2 regions of the Nocardioides sp. JCM 18999 genome follow, and region 1 is predicted to be linked to the other one. Evidence: riboswitches for the same ligand, from Rfam matches in the RefSeq annotation. Region 1 holds a riboswitch; the other holds the start of a gene.

Evidence for each region. A riboswitch is a leader RNA that binds a small molecule or an ion and turns the genes downstream of it on or off. The one in region 1 is predicted to bind glycine.
Region 2: another riboswitch for glycine. It lies ahead of gcvT (glycine cleavage system aminomethyltransferase GcvT); the one in region 1 lies ahead of gcvP (aminomethyl-transferring glycine dehydrogenase).

What each region holds. Positions count from the first base shown of each region.
Region 1 is NZ_AP043887.1:1,457,192-1,460,746, forward strand. Features, by position in the region: gene ACZ5J1_RS07065 (bifunctional nuclease family protein) at 1-203, shown strand, start outside; gene ACZ5J1_RS07070 (MerR family transcriptional regulator) at 403-1,005, shown strand; glycine riboswitch at 1,034-1,120, shown strand; gene gcvP (aminomethyl-transferring glycine dehydrogenase) at 1,192-3,555, shown strand, end outside.
Region 2 is NZ_AP043887.1:3,111,262-3,114,816, forward strand. Features, by position in the region: gene ACZ5J1_RS15435 (hypothetical protein) at 1-514, shown strand, start outside; gene ACZ5J1_RS15440 (M20 family metallopeptidase) at 561-1,802, shown strand; glycine riboswitch at 1,836-1,928, shown strand; glycine riboswitch at 1,929-2,042, shown strand; gene gcvT (glycine cleavage system aminomethyltransferase GcvT) at 2,093-3,196, shown strand; gene gcvH (glycine cleavage system protein GcvH) at 3,243-3,555, shown strand, end outside.

The DNA.
Region 1 (3,555 bases):
ACGCGATCGCCCTGGCCCTGCGGGTCGGCGCGCCGGTCCGTTGTGCCGACGGGGTGCTCGCCGAGGCGGGGGTCTACATCCCCGAGGGCGGGGACGATGACGAGGCCGACGCCGAGGCGCCCGAGGTCGATGCCGCGGAGGAGGTCGAGCGGTTCCGCGAGTTCCTCGACCACGTCAGCCCGGAGGACTTCTCCACCGATTGAGCAGGTTCGGCACCAACCCTGAGTCTCAATCTGAGGTTGAGGGTTGCGACACGCCGGGAAGGTCTTTGACCCGATGGGGGACGAGGCCTACGGTGAAGTGTCTCTGTTGTAACTCCACCGGTGAGATTCCCTGATCGGGATGACCCGGACTTCCCCTTTCGGAGTTACGCTCAACGGAGTAGACCTCACGGAGGACAACGTGTTGGAGCACGAGCAGGAGAACGGCCAGAGCGCCGAGGTACTCGCGGCCGCCGCCGAAGCGGACGAGCAGGGCCTGCTGTTCACTGATGACGTCTCTCCGTTGCCCAGTGACGCGGGTTACCGCGGACCGACGGCCTGCAACGCGGCCGGCATCACCTACCGCCAGCTCGACTACTGGGCCCGCACCGGCCTGATCGAGCCGAGCGTCCGTGGTGCCAGCGGTTCGGGCAGCCAGCGGCTCTACTCGTTCCGCGACATCCTGATCCTCAAGGTGATCAAGCGCCTCCTCGACGCCGGCATCTCCCTGCAGCAGATCCGCACGGCCGTCACCCACCTGCGTGAGCGCGGCACCGACGACCTCACCCGCGTCACCCTGATGAGCGACGGTGCCTCGGTCTACGAGTGCACCAGCAACGACGAGGTCATCGACCTGCTCCAGGGCGGTCAGGGCGTGTTCGGTATCGCGATCGGTGGCGTGTGGCGCGAGATCGAGGGCACGCTGTCGGCCCTGCCGAGCGAGCGTGCCGCGGACGACGAGTCCACGGGGTCCGTCGAGGGCGACGAACTCGCCGCGCGTCGGGCCGCCCGCAAGATCGGCTGATCGGCTGCGCTAGACTCAGCGCTGCTACGAAGGCCGCGCGGGAGAGTCCCGAGTCGGGCGCCGAAGGGGCAATTCCTCCCCGGAATCTCTCAGGCACCACGACCGCGCGGACATGGCGAGTCTGAAGTCCCACCGTCGGGGCGACAGAGGGGGAGGGTGATCACCCCTACGCCCCTGGAGGTCTGAGTGACCGACTCGCCCACGCTCGCCGAGCTCGACGCCGCGTCCCCGTTCGTACGTCGCCACATCGGTGTCACCACCGAGGCCGAGCAGACCATGCTCGCGCGACTCGGCTTCGGCTCGCTCGACGAGCTGATGGCCGCCGCTGTCCCGGCCGGCATCCGCAGCCACGAGCAGCTCGACCTGCCGCCCGCAATGAGCGAGCAGGCGGTCAGCGCCCTGGCCCGTGAGCTGGCTGGACGCAACAACCCGGCGGAGTCGCTGATCGGCCTGGGTTACCACGCCACCATCACGCCGCCCGTCATCCGGCGCAACGTGCTCGAGGACCCGGCCTGGTACACCGCCTACACGCCGTACCAGCCCGAGATCTCCCAGGGCCGCCTCGAGGCCCTGATCAACTTCCAGACGATGATCGGGGACCTCACCGGTCTGCCGGTCTCGAACTCCTCGCTGCTCGACGAGGGAACGGCCGCCGCCGAGGCGATGACCCTGGTCCGCCGCGCCAACAAGGCCAACGGCAACGGGTCCTTCGTGGTCGATGCCCGCGCGCTGCCGCAGACCATCGAGGTCGTGCGCACCCGTGCCGAGGCGATGCGGATCGACGTCATCGTCGCCGACCTCGCCGACGAGCTCCCCGAGGGCTCGATCGCCGGTGTGCTCGTCCAGTACCCCGCCGCGGACGGGTCGCTGCCCGACCTCGGTGCGCTGGTCGCCCGGATCCACGAGCGCGGTGCCCTCGCGGTCGTCGCCGCCGACCTGCTGGCCCTCACGGTGCTGGAGTCGCCGGGCGAGCTCGGTGCCGACGTCGTCGTCGGATCGGCCCAGCGGTTCGGCATCCCGCTCTTCTACGGTGGCCCGCACGCCGGGTTCATGGCCGTGCACCAGGGTCTGGAGCGGCACCTGCCCGGACGCCTGGTCGGGGTGTCGATCGACGCCGAGGGCCGGCCCGCCTACCGGCTCGCGCTGCAGACCCGGGAGCAGCACATCCGCCGGGAGAAGGCGACCTCCAACATCTGCACCGCCCAGGTGCTCCTGGCCGTCGGTGCCGCGATGTACGCGGTCTACCACGGTCCCGAGGGCCTGACCGACATCGCGCGGCGCACCCACCGCTACGCCGCCGTGGTCGCCGCGGGCCTGCGTCGCGCCGGCCTCGCGCTGGTCTCGGAGTCGTTCTTCGACACGATCACCGTCGCGGTGCCGGGCGGGGCTGCGGCTGTGGTCGAGGCTGCCCGCACCGCCGGGTTCCACCTCCGTCTGGTCGACGCCGACACCGTCGCGCTCTCGACCTCCGAGGTCACCTCTCGGGCCACGGTCGTCGGCGTCCTCACCGCGTTCGGTGCGGTGCCGGCTGGCACCGACGTCGAGGGTCTCGTCGACGAGCTCGACCGGACCACCGCGTCGGCGATCCCGGACGCCCTGGTGCGCCGGACGCCGTTCCTCACCCACGAGGTCTTCGGCGCGCACCGCTCCGAGACCCAGATGCTGCGCTACCTGCGCCAGCTCTCGGGGCGTGACTACGCGCTCGACCGCGGCATGATCCCGCTGGGTTCGTGCACGATGAAGCTGAACGCCACCACCGAGATGGAGCCGATCAGCCTTCCGGGCTTCGCCGACCTGCACCCCTTCGTCCCGGCCGAGGACGCCTCCGGCTACGCCGTCCTGGTCGCCGAGCTCGAGGGGTGGCTGGCCGAGGTGACCGGCTACGACCGCGTCTCCATCCAGCCCAACGCCGGATCCCAGGGCGAGCTGGCCGGGCTGCTCGCCATCCGTGGCTACCACCTGGCCAACGGCGAGGGTCAACGCGACGTCTGCCTGCTGCCCTCCTCGGCGCACGGCACCAACGCCGCCTCGGCGATCATGGCCGGGATGCGCGCGGTCGTGGTCAAGTCGCACGAGGACGGCACGGTCGACCTCGACGACCTGCGCGCCCAGTGCGACCTGCACAGCGACGACCTCGCGGCGATCATGGTCACCTACCCGTCGACCCACGGGGTCTACGAGGAGGGGATCACCGAGCTCTGCGAGATCGTGCACTCCCACGGTGGCCAGGTCTACATCGACGGCGCCAACTTCAACGCGCTGCTGGGCTACGCCAAGCCCGGGCAGTTCGGGGGCGACGTCTCGCACCTCAACCTGCACAAGACCTTCTGCATCCCGCACGGCGGCGGTGGCCCGGGTGTCGGTCCGGTGGCGGTGCGCGAGCACCTCGCGCCGTACCTGCCCACGCACCCGTTGCACCCGGAGGTCGAGCGTCGCGACGGGATCGGTCCGATCTCGGCGGCGCCGCACGGCTCCGCCGGCATCCTGCCGATCTCGTGGGCCTACGTCCGGCTGATGGGGGCCGAGGGACTGACCCGGGCCACCGCGACG
Region 2 (3,555 bases), 1.7 Mb from region 1:
GGCGTTCCGCCGACAGGAGCTGGTCACCCTCACCACCTGGACGGTCACCCGGGACACGGCCGGCGGCCCCTACGCGCTGGCGCCGACCAGCGTCGAACGCAAGATCGTGGTCCGCTCCGACCGCGAGGACGAGTTCCTCCCGCTGCTGGCGAACAAGGACGAGGGAAGTCTCGCGATCACCTTCGACGACGACGGGCTGGTGGCCTCGGTCACCTCCGACCGGACCGATCCGAAGGTGAAGCAGAACCAGGCTCTGGCCACCCTGCCCGCAGCGGCCAAGGACGCCTACGAGGCCGGAGCCGCGCTGTCCCAGCCGTTCACGTCCGGCGCCCGGGTGACCGAGAAGGAGAACCGGGCGAAGCTGAAGCCCGCGTCCGCCGATCCCCTGCAGGACCTGCGAGACGACCTCGAGCGAGCCGAGCTCGAAGCCCGGCTGGCACGGGCCCGGACGGTGATCTCCGACCCGACCCGCGGTGTCTTCCTGCTGACCGTGACGGAGAACCCGCCCAGCTGAGGGGGCACCGTCACGGTCGTTGCCCGCGGGCCCATACTTGGCCACCATGACCAGCCTCCAGGCCCACGCGACGGTGGAGGGAGTGCTCGCCGCATGGCAGGAGCGCCTCGTCGCGGCCAGCCACAGCCTGCACGCCCACCCCGAGCTCGCCTTCGCCGAGCACCGCTCCGCCGAGGTGGTCGCCGACCTGCTCCGCAGCGCCGGATTCGCCACCGAGGTCGGCGTCTACGGTCTGGACACCGCGATCGAAGCGGTCCGCGGCACCGGGTCCCTCACGGTCGCGGTCTGCGCCGAGTACGACGCCCTCCCGGGAGTCGGTCACGCCTGCGGGCACAACGTCATCGCCACCGCCGGGGTCGGCGCGGCGATCGCGTTGGCCGAGCTCGCCGACGAGCTCGACCTGACCGTGAAGCTGCTCGGCACGCCCGCCGAGGAGGTCGGCGGCGGCAAGGCCCTGATGCTCGAGGCGGGTGCGTGGGAGGACGCCACCGTCTCGTTGATGATCCACCCCGGACCGGACCTCACCGTCCCCACCCGGGACTGCGGCTCGCAGGGCCGTGACCGCTTCCGGGTCACCTTCTCCGGCCGCGCCTCGCACGCCGCGGCGGCCCCCGACGGGGGGATCAACGCCGGTGACGCCGCGACCGTCCTGCACGTCGCGCTCGGCCTGCTGCGCCAGCAGCTGCCCGACGGCGTACGCCTCTCGGCCGTCACGCTCTCCGGCGGCGACGTCTCGAACATCATCCCCGCTACCGCCGTCGTCGAGGGTGAGGTCCGCTCCACCGACGGCGAGGTGCAGCGGGTGCTCAAGGAGAAGTTCCTGGCCTGCGTCCAGGGCGCCGCGATCGCCACCGGCTGCACGTACGAGGTGGTCCCGGTCGACCCGATCTACGAACCCCTGGTCCAGCACGGCTTCCTCGCCGACCGCTTCGACGCCGCGATCGAGCGTCAGGGCCGGGTGATCAACACCGAGCTCGGCACCCTCACCGGCGGCTCCACCGACATGGGCAACGTCAGCCAGGTGGTGCCCTCGATCCACCCGATGCTCGCCGTCCGTGGCGCGTCCGGGATGCCGCACACCGCCGACTTCGCCGCCGAGACCGCCTCGGCCGGAGCCGACGAGGCGATCATCGTCGGCGCGACCGCGATGGCCTCCGCGATCGTCGACCTCGCCCTCGACCCCGAGGCCCGCGCCGCCGTCCTCGAGCTGCAGCGGCAGCGCCCCGCCGGCGCCACCCGGGTCCCCGCGAACCGCCCTGACGAGCAAGCCGAGGAACCCACCGTCTAAGGTCTGCCGCACAACTGAAGACACATCGCCGATCAACGTGCAGCGGGAGAGTCCCCGCCCTGCGCGGGGCGCCGAAGGAGCAACTCTCCCCGAGAAACTCTCAGGCCCCCTGACCGCTGCATCGAGGCGAACTCTGGAAAGTCGTTCCCACCCACTGCGGGAACGCACCGACGGTGAAAGCCGCCCCCCCTCACGGGATCGGGCGGTGAAGCTCTCAGGTCCCATGACAGAGCGGGGAGGCATCCATCCGCCCGCCGGTTCCGCCGGCGCACGCCAGAGAGCCTCCACCCATGACGTCCCGCCCCACCCCGCTGCACGACCTCCACGTCGAGCTCGGCGCCCACCTCGCCGACTTCGCCGGCTGGGCAATGCCGATCCGGTACGGCTCCGAGACCGCCGAGCACCACGCCGTCCGGACCACCGCCGGCCTCTTCGACCTGTGCCACATGGGCGAGATCGAGGTCACCGGCCCCGACGCCGGCCGGGCCCTGGACCACGCACTGGTCGGTCGGCCCTCGGCGATCCGGGTCGGCGGCGCCCGGTACTCGATGATCTGCGCCCCCGACGGCGGGATCATCGACGACCTGGTCGTCTACCGCCTCGCCGAGGAGCACTACCTCGTCGTCGCGAACGCGTCGAACGTCGACGCCGTCTTCCCCGCCCTGGCCGAACGGGCCACGCAGTACGACGCCGACGTCGCGAACCGCTCGACCGACTGGGCCCTCCTGGCAGTGCAGGGTCCGGCCTCGGCGGCCATCGTCGCCGCGCTGACCGACCTCGAGGTCGAGGCACTGAAGTACTACGCCATCGACCGCGGCACCCTGGCCGGCGTCGACGTCCTCCTCGCCCGCACCGGCTACACCGGCGAGGACGGCTTCGAGATCTACTGCTCCCCCGCCGACGCGGTCGCGATCTGGAACGCGCTCACCGCGGCCGGTGCCGAGCACGGGCTGGTCCCGGCCGGGCTGTCGTGCCGCGACACCCTCCGACTCGAGGCCGGGATGCCGCTCTACGGCCACGAGCTCGACCTCTCGACCACCCCGTTCGAGGCCGGCCTCGGTCGGGTCGTCGTGGCCGACAAGCCCGACGGCTTCGTCGGCGACGCAGCCCTGGCCGCCCGGCGCGAGGAGGGCCCGCGCACCTTGCTGGTCGGCCTCGTCCCGGAGGGGCGCCGCTCCCCGCGCGCCGGCTACCCGGTCCTCGACACCGCGACCGGTGACGTGGTCGGCGCCGTCACGAGCGGGTCGCCGTCGCCCACGCTCGGCCACCCGATCGCGATGGCCCACGTCCGCCCCGAGCTGGCCGCACCCGGCACCCGGCTGTCGATCGACGTGCGGGGCACCGCCGTCGCGGCCGAGGTCGTCGCGCTGCCGTTCTACGTCCGCGCCCGCTGAGCACCACCCACCCACCGAGCAGCACGAAACCAGCCAGGAGAGACCCATGACGATCCCCACCCACCTGTCCTACACCGCCGAGCACGAGTGGATCTCGCGCGACGGCGACACCGCCCGGGTCGGCATCACCGCGTTCGCCGCTGACGCTCTCGGCGACGTCGTCTTCGTCGACCTGCCCGAGGTCGGCACGCAGGTCACCGCCGGTCAGGCGTGCGGCGAGCTCGAGTCCACGAAGTCGGTCAGCGACCTCTACGCCCCGCTCGACGGCGAGGTGATCGCGGTCAACGAAGCGGTCGTCACCGATTCAGGGCTTGTCAACACCGACCCTTACGGCGAAGGCTGGCTGTTCATGGTCCAGG